3 regions of the Syntrophomonas curvata genome follow, and region 1 is predicted to be linked to each of the others. Evidence: riboswitches for the same ligand, from Rfam matches in the RefSeq annotation. Region 1 holds a riboswitch; each other region holds the start of a gene.

Region 1 (4,258 bases):
TAGCAAAATCTTCCGAGTAAAATCTCCACTCCTTGTGATAAAATTTTAAGAAAACAAAGGAGGTTCACTATGGCCGATGTAATCGACTATCAAATCTTCGGGGATGACATGCAGATCGTGGAGATCGAATTGGACCCCGGTGAAGGGGTCAGGGCTGAAGCTGGCGCCATGATGTACATGGAGCAGGGTATTCAGATGCAAACCGGAACCGGGGGCGGAATGTTCAGAGGATTTAAGCGTATGATAAGCGGCGAGAGCTTTTTTATCACTACGTTTTTAAATAACGCCAACCGCAAACAAAAAGTGGCTTTTGGCGCACCCTACCCGGGTAAAGTTATTCCCCTGGATTTGCAAAAAATGGGGGGCGGCTTTATATGTCAAAAGGACTCGTTCCTCTGTGCCGCCCGGGGTACGGAAATAGAAATAGCCTTTTCCAAACGTATCGGTGCGGGCCTGTTCGGAGGTGAAGGCTTCATCCTGCAGAGACTGGAAGGCGATGGCATGACCTTCATCCACGCCGGCGGCACCCTAATCGAGAAGAACCTTTCCCATGGAGAGGTCCTTCGGGTGGATACCGGCTGTCTGGCTGCTTTTGCCCCCAGCGTCGACTATGATATTCAGTTTATCGGCGGATTCAAAAACGCTCTCTTCGGTGGCGAAGGATTGTTTATGGCCACCCTGACCGGTCCTGGCCTGGTCTATCTGGAAAGCCTTCCCTTATCCCGTCTGGCGGACCGCATCATTGCCGCCAGTGGTATCAGCAATACCGGCGAATCCCGCGGCGTAGGCGGAATAGGAGGCCGCATACTGGGCGATTTGCTAAGCGGAGATTAGAAATCACAAGAAGAGCGTTACCTGTTTATCCCCCGGCTGTTTGGTTGCCGGGGTTTTTTATTTGAACCAAGTTGTAATCATGATGTCACTATTACACAAAAGACGAACAAAGAGGTTACAAAACCATTACATATATTTATGCCCGGTCAATTATAAGAAAAATTTACTCCCTCCATGCCCGGTCGACCTTTGTACCGGTTCTGACGTGCTGCAACCAAAAGTTGGCACGTTTATTGCTTCAAAAATGTAGCAGAAGTTCTTTGAAAAAATATCTCCGAGGCTGTTGACCTAAGGCAAAAGCTATGGATAACAGGACGTTAAGGTTTATTTGGAAACGAATAAGCCTCCCGTTGCGGAAAGGGGAATTAGTTATAACAATAATGGCGAACTGTACTCTTTAGTCAGTCGCCTTCCAACCGGAGCTGAACTATGCCCTGCGCTGGTTTAGCTTCTTTCATAATGCTGGACTACGCCTTTCCGCTGGTGCAGCATTTTTTATTTCCTCATTAATCAGTTCCTATAACCTCAGTAATAAGTCCTCAAGGAGGTGGTATCAGATTCAGGATAATTACCGGGGTAAATATCTGTATTAAAGCAAAAGAGGATTAGAGAATTTGGAGGTGCATTATTGATGAAAAAAGTATGGGATGACAGCTACAAACTATTCATCGATGGAAAATGGATTGACGGTTCGGAAGGTAAGACCTTTAAGGCTTATTGCCCTGCCAATGGCGAATTCTTGGCCACCTGCGTAGACGCCGGCAAGGAAGATGTGGATATGGCGGTAAACGCGGCCTGGAAAGCATTTGCCGGCTGGAAGGATGTCAGCCCGCAAGAAAAATCTACAATCCTGTTAAAAATTGCCGACCTGATAGATGAGAACAAAGAAAAACTGGCTATGGTAGAGACCATGGATAATGGCAAACCCATCCGGGAGACCTTGAACATAGACGTACCTCTGGCATCTGACCACTTCCGTTACTTTGCCGGCGCCATCAGAACCGAAGAGGGCGAAGCGGTTATGATTGACAAGGACCATATGAGCATCATTCTGCGCGAACCTATCGGTGTGGTGGGACAAATCATCCCCTGGAACTTCCCCTTCCTGATGGCTGCCTGGAAAATAGCTCCGGCTCTGGCGGCAGGCGACTGTGTAGTAATCAAGCCGTCCTCAACCACTTCCCTCAGCATCCTCGAATTTGCCAAACTGCTGGAACAAGTCCTGCCTCCGGGTGTGGTAAATGTAGTAACCGGTAGAGGCTCCACCACCGGCAATTATATGCTGGAGCATCAGGGCTTTACCAAGCTGGCTTTTACCGGCTCTACCGAAGTAGGTTATCAAATTGCCGATGCGGCTGCCAAAAAGCTTATTCCGGCTACCCTGGAACTGGGCGGCAAATCAGCTAACATCTATTTCCCCGACTGCCCGTGGGACAAGGGCATTGAAGGCGTAGCCATGGGCATCCTCTTTAACCAGGGCCAGGTTTGCTGTGCCGGCTCCCGGGTATTTGTCCATGAAGACATTTACGACCGCTTCCTTGCCGATATGATTTCACTGTTCAGTAAAGTCAAGGTCGGCCTTCCCTGGGAACAGGATAGCATGATGGGATGTCAGGTTAACGAAGACCAGTTGCAAAAGATACTTAACTATGTTGAAATCGGTAAAAAAGAAGGTGCCCGCCTGGCCTACGGCGGAAAGAAATTAAACGACAATGGCCTGGACAAAGGCTGCTTCATGATGCCTACCATCCTGGCCGACGTTACCAACGACATGAGAGTGGCCCAGGAAGAAATATTCGGGCCGGTAGTATGCGTAATCAAGTTCAAAGACGAAGACGAAGTCATCAAGATGGCCAATGACAGCGAATATGGATTAGGCGGTGCAGTTTGGACCAAAGACATCAACCGGGCCCTGCGGGTAGCCCGAGCAGTACAAACCGGCCGTATGTGGGTAAACAACTACAATAACCTGCCGGCCCATGCTCCCTTTGGCGGATACAAAAAATCCGGAATTGGCCGCGAAACCCATAAGATGATGCTGGAACACTACAGCCAGAAAAAGAACATCTTCATAAGCCTCAGTGAAGCTAAACTAGGCCTGTACTAAAAAACCGGTCATCCCGGCTGGCTTTTCTTAAGTCAGCCGGGATAAATCCCCTGAACGGGTTGAATCAGGCAACGCGGAAAATTAAGGGGCTGTATATAATGAAGGTTATAATTGCAAGTAAAGACGACATGCGAGCCCGTGCCATGGCGGTTGAGTTGAACCGGCGTCTGGCGATCTATGGGGTGAAATCGGAACTCATAGAGAAACCCCTTTCTGCAGCTATCAAGCATGCCGATTTGGCTATCGTGCTGGGCGGAGATGGAACCATACTGAGAGTCGCCCATTGGCTGGCCGGGAAGGAAATTCCCATTCTGGGGGTAAATTTCGGCCGGGTAGGCTTTTTGAGCAGTATAGAACCGGAACAGTTATGGCCGGCTCTTGAATTATTAATTAAAGGCCGATACCAGGTAGAAGCAAGAACTATGCTTGCGGTCAGCGTTCAAAAAGGCAAGGACGTCCGCTTAATGGAACCGGCGCTGAATGACATGGTAATCAAGGTGATCAGCCCCCAGGTGATGGAAATAGAATTACGGATTAACAACAGCCCTGCGAAACACCTGCGGGGGGATGGAATAATATGTGCTACTCCAACCGGATCTACTGCCTATTCACTATCAGCCGGGGGGCCGGTAGTAGATGCAAGCCTCCCTGCGCTGCTGATAACCCCGATATGTACCCAGTTAAAATTATTGCCTCCCGTGGTGGTAAATGCAGACGCGCAGATTAATTGCAAAATTATCAGCCCTCATCCCGCCTGCCTGGCCGTCGACGGGGAAGTGAAAACAACCCTGGATAGAGGAGACAGAGTCAGAATATGCCAGGCTTCTGAAGCAGCACATATTATTCACATTGACCTGCAGCCGATAAGCAAGGATACTGGTAGTAACCTTGAAAATGTAGATAGCCTGCCTTCGCTATCGATTATATAAACAGGTCTTATCCCGCAACTGAAGAGGAAAGGGGAGGGTTAGCATAAATATGCTATGCAATTGTCACGACAAAAACCGGCTCCAGGATACAATAACCGATGATTCGGTTGATTTGAGCAAATCAGCTGACGTGCTGGGTACATACCGTGACCAGGCCGGCAGTCTGGTTACCGTCCTGCAAAAAGCGCAGGACATCTACGGGTACCTGCCGCTTACCGTACTACGCCATATAGCCCGGGAAATGAACCTGAAACCGGCCCGGGTGTACGGTGTAGCTACCTTCTACACCCAGTTTCGTTTAACCCCGGTAGGAAAATATGTAATCCTCTTGTGCCAGGGCACCGCCTGCCATGTAAACGGGTCGGAGAGGATAGAAGCCGCCCTGTGC
Region 2 (4,258 bases), 310 kb from region 1:
ATCTTGTCAAGCCAAGCGGCTCCATTAAGTATGCCGAAGAAATAATCAATAATTAGGAGGGGAAAACAGTGACTGACAGAAAATATCTCCGGCTGATGTTAATATTATTGATAATCCTGCTGGCGGTTATGGGATTACGTTACTGGCGGGCCAACCAGGACGGTGGGGGGAAAACTATTACCGTCACCGACTGCTTGGATCGCCGGGTGCAAGTCCCGGCTAAAGTTGAACGGGTGGCCTGTTTATATGCTTTTGCGGGGTATGCGACCGCTATGCTGGGCCAGGGTGACAAAATTGTTGCCGTACCTGATGATCTGAAGCAAGATGTATTGCTGAATGAAATCTATCCGGACATAAGCCGGGCGCTGGTACCCGTTGCAGAAGGCTCTATAGATATTGAAGAGTTACTTAAAGCCGACCCGGATGTGGTATTGGTTAAAAACAGTACCGCAGCCGATCCGGCCGAAGCGAAAAAACTGGAAAAATCCAATATTCCTTACCTGGCGGTGGACTACTCCGGTATAGAGGAACAGCAGCATGCTGTTACGGTTATCGCTCAGGCTCTGGGGGCAGCAGAGCGGGGGAAGCTATATAACGATTACTATCAGAATTGTATTTATAAGGTCCGGAAAGTGGCGGCAACTATTCCTGAAGCAGAGCGGGTGCGGGTCTACCGCGCAACGGACGAAGCCACTGATACGGATGGGCCGGACACTTTGGCAGCTGATTGGACCCAGACAGCTGGAGCCATAAATGTATCGGTGGATCAGCCTTTGCGGCATTTTGGAGGCAAGAATTCTGCCAGCCTGGAACAGATACTGCAGTGGGACCCGGATGTGATCCTGGTAAATGAACCTGAGACAGCAAAATATATCAGCGGCAGTTTCCGGTGGTCCCCCTTAAAGGCGGTAAAAGAAAGCAGGGTTTATCAGATGCCCGGCGGCATATCCCGCTGGGGTAATGCCGAGGGGGTGGAAACACCGCTGGCCGTAATGTGGACTGCGCATCTGCTTTATCCCGAACGCTTTCCGGATATAAATATCAAGCAGGAAGCCCAGGATTTTTATCAAAAAATCTTTAATTATCAAGTGTCCGGGGACATGCTGGACATCATATTGAACGGCGAGGGCATGTGCGGACAGAACGAACAACCCGGTTGACGTTACGCTCCACCGCAGGGCGGGAAGTAATGAGAGTAATTGGTAAGGATTATCATGAATCGGAGGCGGTCAACGTGCAGATACCGGTTGTCCGTCGAGGATACGGATGATTCAGAAAGCAGAGGGTCAGGAGAACCAGCTGTTGTAAATCTCCTGAACTTCATAACCGTATTAAAACGATATAAAATTTCTTTATTAAACCCATCGTAAAAACATATAGGCCAAATTTCATGCATTAAACGTTCTGATATCTAATTCTTATCATGCGGAGTATAAATTAATTTTATACTTACCATTAAATGGTTTGACATAAATTCCGACTTCTCCTAGAATAATTACAAATATTTACTATAAATTTAGAAATATTGCAAAAAATCAAGATTTCTTTCTCTGAGCCTTTTAGCCCAAATTTTGCCAGCCAGGGTTACTGGGCTGGGTACCGGGGGAAACGCCTCCCCGTTTGCGGAAGGGAGCACATTATCCGTCTGTTTTATTTGGAGAGGTGTAGTGTGCTTTTTACCAGTACCCTGTCTTTTATGACCCGGCTCCGGTCAGGAGACAAGCTCCGGGCTGTCGGACTGGGGCTTTGGCCTATGGGTAGAGGGGAACACCTTGTGCCTCCATGTACTGTGGAAAGGAGTACCTGATAAACGTTCTATCGTGGGACGGGTGTAGCGTACTTTTTTGTCACTAGCCTGTCTTTTATACAAACAAGTTGCTCCGAGCTTTTTAACCTAAGGTGATTTACTATGGCTAAAAGGCCTGGGTGCAGAGGGAAACGCCTGTGCCTCCCCGTATTGTGGAAAGGAGTTGCAATATAACTATTTGTTTTTATCAAAACAGGTAGCTGTATGTGCTTTTTGCCGGTACGGATACCTGTTTTCTGTGTATATGGATAAATAACCGGGCGGGGAATTCTCTGTCTGGCGAATGATTAAGGGAGGGGGGATTGAAGAAAGGCCTGCCGTTTTACATTGCTCCGAGCTTGGTATGCCTAAAGCCGTAAAGCCATGGTGTAAAGCCGATAGGGTGAATCTGGAAACAGGTTCGCCTCCCGATTTTGGAAAGGAGCCCGAGACCGCCTGATAAGGACCAGATAATTGCTATTTCTGGACTTCTTTTAGCTGTATCCGGTGCAATTATTTGAACCTCCAGGTTAGGCGGGGGTTTTTTTGTTTTTTTATCTGACTTGAGAGCAAGCAAGAGTTATGGAAGGAGTGATCGGAGTGGGAATGGTCAAAGTGATCATTGATGGAAAGGAGGTTGAAGTTGCGGAAGGTACTACTATAATGCAGGCAGCCGACCAGATAGGGATAGAAATCCCCCGGCTCTGCTATGACCCGGAGTTAAAACCCCTGGGAGCCTGCCGCCTTTGCGTAGTACAAGTGGAAGGAAATCGTCTTTTCCCGGCATCCTGTGTAACCCCGGTTAGTCCAGGCATGGTAGTGCATACGGAGTCCCCGGACATCGCGGAAGCCAGGCGCACCATTCTGGAATTACTGGTGGCCAATCATCCCCTGGATTGCATGACCTGTGATAAACTGGGCGACTGCAAGCTGGCTGACTACTGCTACAAGTATGGGATCAAAGAAAGTCCCTTCCAGGGAGAAAAGCACGATTATGCCATAGACGATTCCAATCCTTTTATTATCCGTGACCTCAACAAATGTATTCTTTGCGGCGCCTGTGTCCGGGCCTGTGAAGAATTAACCGGCGCCGATAACCTGAGTTATATTAACCGCGGGTTCCGGCGCAAGGCTACTACTGCCGGCGATGTGGATTATATCGATTCCGAAAGTTGTGTTTTCTGCGGACAGTGTGTGGCCGTATGTCCGACCGGAGCCCTGCAGGAAAAGAGTATGGCCGGCAAAGGCCGTCGGTGGGAGATCGAACGGGTCAGAACCACCTGCCCCTTCTGCGGAACGGGCTGCAATTTTGACCTGGCGGTAAAAGACGGCCAAGTAATCGGCGTTCTGTCCAATCCGGACAGCCCGGTAAACCAGCGCCGGCTCTGTATAAAAGGCCGTTTTGGCTGGGATTACATTTATAACGAAAAGAGGCTTACCACCCCGCTGATCAAGAAAAACGGGCAATTTGAAGAAGCCGGTTGGGAGGAAGCCTTCGACCTGATAGCAAAACGTTTTGGTGAGATTAAAGAAAAATACGGATCGGGCTCTTTTGCCGCTCTGAGCTCTGCCCGCTGTACCAATGAAGAGAACTACCTGGTTCAGAAATTTACCCGCGCAGTTATGGGCAACAATAACGTCGACCACTGCGCCCGAACCTGACACGCGCCGACTGTGGCCGGTCTGGCCACTACATTCGGAAGCGGCGCTATGACCAATTCCATCAATGAGATTTCCACCGACGCCGAGCTCATGTTCCTTATAGGAACCAATACTACGGAAGCTCACCCGGTTATTGGCTACAAAATGCGACAGGCAGCCCGCAACGGCTGCAAACTGGTCGTCTGTGACCCGCGCCACATAGACCTGGTCGATGAAGCCGACTACTGGCTGCGTCAGAATCCGGGTACCGATATTCCTCTTCTCAACGGACTCATGCATATCATTATCAAAGAAGGCCTGGAAGACAAGAAATTTATAGAAGAACGCACCGAAAACTATGAAGAAATGAAAGCTATAGCAGAAAACTATCCTCCGGAAAAGGTTGCTGAGATAACCGGCATTTCCGTTGAGGATCTGTATGCTGTTGCCCGCCTCTATGCCACTACCGACAAGGCTATGCTTTTCTATACCCTGGGAATAACCGAACACATTTGCGGAACCCGTAATGTTATGAGCTGTGCCAACCTGGCCATGCTGACCGGGCACCTGGGCCGTCCCGGGGTCGGCGTTTGTCCTATCCGCGGACAGAACAACGTTCAGGGAGCCTGTGACCAGGGAGCCCTGCCCAATGTCTACTCCGGCTACCAGAATGTAACCGTACCTGAAATAAAGGAAAAATTTGAAAAAGCCTGGGGCAGACCTATGTTGGACAAAGTGGGCCTGAAGATTCCTGAGATGTTTGAAGCAGCTCATGAAGGCAAGATCAAATCGATGTATATCCTCGGTGAAAATCCGGTTCTTACCGACCCT
Region 3 (4,258 bases), 1.2 Mb from region 1:
GACTTAAAGGGTAAGTTTACATCAATAAATAAAAATGCCGAACAGATTACCGGATACAGCCGTGAGGAAGCATTGCAGATAGGTTTCCTGGATGTGGTCGCCCCGGAACATGCGGATATTGCCGGCAAACAAATTGTAAAGGATATTTTTCAAGGGCGCATCCCCACCTATGAGCTGGACATTATCACCAAGTCCGGCCAACGGGTGCCTCTGGAGATTCGCCCCCGGCTCCTGTATAAAGATGGCAAGCCGTATGCGGTACAGGGTATCGCCCGGGATATAGCCGAACGGAAGTTAATGGAGAATCAGCTTCGGGCTACCAACCAGCGGCTGCTTGATATAATCGAATTCCTTCCCGATGCTACCTTTGTCATTGACCAGAACCGCAGGGTAATTGCCTGGAACCGCGCTACTGAGGAAATGACCGGTCTTAATAAAAAAGACATAATCGGGCAGGGTGATTATGGCTACGCCATACCTTTTTACGGATACCCCCGCCCTATGCTGCTGGACTTGATTACGGCTTCAGACGAGGATATAGGCAAGCATTACAAGGAAGTCCGCCGCGAGGGGCAAAGCCTGTATACGGAAATCTTCTCTCCGGGCGTATATGATGGAGAAGGCGCCTACATTTGGGTTAAAGCCTCTCCCCTCTTTGACACTGACGGCAACCGGGTAGGGGCTATAGAGTCTATCCGGGATATAAGCGAGCGTAAACATATCGAAGAGCAGCTTCGTTATCTCAGCCTGCATGACCGGCTTACCGGACTATATAACCGCACTTACTTTGAAGAAGAGATTAGGCGGATAGAAAACGGCCGCTTCTACCCCACCGGTCTTTTAGTCTGTGATGTGGATGGTCTGAAGCTGGTAAATGATACCCTGGGGCATGATGCCGGTGATAAGGTATTGATTGCCGTATCCCGGGTGATTGAAAAATGCTTCCGGGGCGATGATGTGGTAGCCCGGGTAGGAGGCGATGAATTTGCCGTTCTCATGCTGCGCAGTCCGGAACTGATTGTAGAGACCGCCTGTCAGAGAGTTCGGGACGCAGTAGAAAGCTATAACAATAACAACCCGGATATACCCCTAAGTCTTTCTATCGGCTTTGCTGTCCGGAATGAGCCTTCCATAAGCATGAATGAAGTTTTTCAAGCGGCTGACAATAACATGTATCGGGAAAAACTTCACCGACGTCAGAGTGCCCGGAGCGCTATTGTCAAAACGCTTATGAAAGCACTTCAGGCCAGGGATTTTCTAACCGAGGGGCATGCAGAACGCATTCAGGGGCTGGTAGCGTCTTTGGGAGAATATATCGGGCTGCCCGGCCATCATATCGCCGACCTGCGCTTATTAGCTGAATTTCATGATATCGGCAAGGTAGGAATCTCCGATAATATTCTTTTTAAACCCGGCCCTTTGAGCGAGGAAGAAGTGTTCGAAATGCAGCGCCATTCCGAAATCGGGCACCGCATCGCCCTGTCCGCCCCGGATCTGGTGCCTATCGCCGATTGGATATTAAAACACCATGAATGGTGGAATGGAAACGGTTATCCCCTGGGGCTGAAAGCAGAGGAAATTCCTCTGGAAAGCAGGATGCTGGCTATTGCCGACGCCTATGACGCCATGACCAGCGACCGCCCTTATCGCAAAGCCATGAAAAAAAATGATGCTATTTCGGAACTTCGGCGCTTTGCCGGTATACAATTCGACCCTTATCTGCTCGACTACTTTATAGAAATAATTGAAAAAGCCCATATCTAAGTTGGATTTTTTTATTGCCTTTTCCCTGACCATGTGATAAGCTGAACAAAATAAATAGGTTCTCCGAGCTCCCCTACCTAAGGTGTTTTGCTATGGTTCTGGAGCCTGGGTGCAGAGGGAAACTCCTGTGCCTTCCCCTATTGTGAAAAGGAGTTCAGTTTAGGCCTATATTGTTAGGTCTGGTTGGTCGTACCTTTTTTACGAGGATACGACCATTGTTTTTACATATGGCAAAAAGCTGTAAAAGGCTTTTTCATACAATCCCAATCTTTTTCCTCCCGCTTGCTTTTGTAAGCGGGCCTTTTTTTATCCGCTAATGACAAAGTAATCTTTAATTGGTACAATATTCATTAATAATAGTCGTTCACACGAAGTGAAAACGAAGCTGCTGGAAACCAGACAGCAGGAGCAGAATTCCTAAACTTTCTTTTTCCCGGATATAAACCGGGAGTGAACCTATCCATGAAGGATAGAAGTCAATCAGACGGATGGTTCATGCAAAGGAGGTGAAGGATTTTTTGTTTTCTGTGAACTTCTATACAAGGAGGGAGAATATTGAGTACTGCAGTGCTAAATAATGGTGTTATTCATGTCAGTGATAAATGCAAGGCCTGTGATCATTGTACGTCCATCTGTCCTACCGGCGCCATCCAGGGCAGATTGGGGGAAAAGCATCATATTGAAGTTGGGAAATGCATAAACTGCGGACAATGCCTTATCAATTGTCCCTTTGGCGCTATTGACGATTTCAGCATGGTCAATGAGCGGATAATAAAAGCTCTGGATAATCCCAACCAATTCGTAGTAGTTCAGGAAGCCCCGGCAGTAAGGGTAGCTCTGGGTGAAGAATTCGGCCTGGCGCCAGGAACCAATGTCAAACATAAAATGTATGCCGCTTTAAGAAAACTCGGTTTTGATAAGGTGTACGACACCGAATTTGCGGCTGACCTGACCATAACCGAAGAAGGAACTGAACTCATCCACCGGGTCTTCAACGCCCTGGGGGTTCCCGGTTTTGAACATGCCGGACCTCTCCCCCAGTTTACTTCCTGCTGCCCCGCCTGGGTAAAGTATGCCGAAGATAAATACCCGCAAATCCTGCCCCATGTTTCAACTGCCAAATCTCCCCAGCAAATGTTCGGAGCCGTGTCCAAGACTTATTTGGCAGAGAAACTAAACCTTGACCCCGGCAGTATATATTCCGTTTCGGTCATGCCCTGTACCGCCAAAAAGTATGAATGCGACCGTCCTGAATTCATTGCCAGCGGCTACAAGGATGTTGATGCCGTAATGACCACCCGGGAACTGGCGCAAATGATAAAGACTGCAGGTATAGATTTTGTCAATCTTCATGATGAACGCGCCGATCAATTTATAGGAAGCTCCACCGGGGCAGCAACCATATTCGGAGTTACCGGAGGAGTTATGGAGGCGGCTCTGCGTACCGCCTACGAAGTACTTAGCGGGGAAACCCTGGGTAAAGTTGATTTCCAGGCAGTAAGAGGGCTTAAACCGGTAAGAGAAGCAGTGGTAGAGGTCCCGATCCAAGCCCTGGGAGGAAAGGCCCTGCCGGTCAGCGTATGTATAGTAACTGGCACCAAGCACGTTGACCGTATAATTGAAGATGTATTGGCTGGTCGCAGCAAGTATCACTTTATTGAAGTGATGAACTGTCCCGGCGGATGTATTAATGGCGGCGGTCAGCCCATAAGGCGTGATACCTATTAAAGGAAGGGGGATCCTGTTATGAATATCTTTATTGAAAAAACGGGCATGACCAGACGTCAGTTCCTAAAAGGAAGCGGCATGCTGGCTGTTGCCGTCATAGTATCCGGGGTTTTCGCCAAGATAGGTATTGATGCTTTTGCTGCCGGTGACGATTATATTGCCCAGCGGGCAGCGGGACTTTATACCCTGGACGAAAAAATGGCCTTACGCAAATCCCATCAAAATCCGGAGATAGTCGAGATTTACCGGGAATTCCTGTCACCCGGGGAGGAGAAATACCTGAGCGAAAAAGCTCATCACCTGCTCCACACTAAATATGGCAAAGATATCCCAACCTTTATCGAAGAACTTAAAGGGCGTCACCAGGGCGAAGACAACCATGAAGCAGCGTAAAAGGGAGGTATAGTGATGAGCGAAGAAATTAAAGGAAATGTACTGAAGCATGATACCCAAACCCGTACCATGCACTGGATTCACCTGCTGGCCTTTATTGTTCTTGGACTTACGGGAATAGGTTTTTACTGGGATATCGCCGGTATAGCCAGTATATTTGGAGGACCGGCCAACGCCTCTTTGGTTCACCGCTGGGCCGGGGTTATTTTTACCGTGGGGCCAACCCTTTATATTCTATTAAACTTTGACCGCTTTTCCCGTTTTGTAGATACCATATCCACTTTCACCAAGGACGATTTTGCCTGGCTAAAGACCATGGGAGGATATGTACCGTTCATTAAAGTCGAGCAGGCGCCTCCCCAGGAAAAGTATA

Evidence for each region. A riboswitch is a leader RNA that binds a small molecule or an ion and turns the genes downstream of it on or off. The one in region 1 is predicted to bind molybdenum cofactor.
Region 2: it holds a riboswitch for molybdenum cofactor, as region 1 does, so the genes downstream of both, fdhF (formate dehydrogenase subunit alpha) here and ACU70B_RS08660 (aldehyde dehydrogenase family protein) in region 1, are expected to answer to the same signal.
Region 3: it holds a riboswitch for molybdenum cofactor, as region 1 does, so the genes downstream of both, ACU70B_RS03360 ([FeFe] hydrogenase, group A) here and ACU70B_RS08660 (aldehyde dehydrogenase family protein) in region 1, are expected to answer to the same signal.

The regions. Positions count from the first base shown of each region.
Region 1 is NZ_CM129641.1:1,943,444-1,947,701, reverse strand. Features, by position in the region: gene ACU70B_RS08665 (TIGR00266 family protein) at 70-834, shown strand; molybdenum cofactor riboswitch at 1,095-1,213, shown strand; gene ACU70B_RS08660 (aldehyde dehydrogenase family protein) at 1,466-2,941, shown strand; gene ACU70B_RS08655 (NAD(+)/NADH kinase) at 3,040-3,870, shown strand; gene nuoE (NADH-quinone oxidoreductase subunit NuoE) at 3,920-4,258, shown strand, end outside.
Region 2 is NZ_CM129641.1:2,253,112-2,257,369, reverse strand. Features, by position in the region: gene ACU70B_RS10155 (ABC transporter substrate-binding protein) at 69-1,160, shown strand; molybdenum cofactor riboswitch at 1,867-1,986, shown strand; molybdenum cofactor riboswitch at 2,126-2,247, shown strand; gene fdhF (formate dehydrogenase subunit alpha) at 2,387-4,258, shown strand, end outside.
Region 3 is NZ_CM129641.1:789,974-794,231, reverse strand. Features, by position in the region: gene ACU70B_RS03365 (PAS domain S-box protein) at 1-1,764, shown strand, start outside; molybdenum cofactor riboswitch at 1,814-1,933, shown strand; gene ACU70B_RS03360 ([FeFe] hydrogenase, group A) at 2,320-3,492, shown strand; gene ACU70B_RS03355 (iron hydrogenase small subunit) at 3,511-3,885, shown strand; gene ACU70B_RS03350 (formate dehydrogenase subunit gamma) at 3,901-4,258, shown strand, end outside.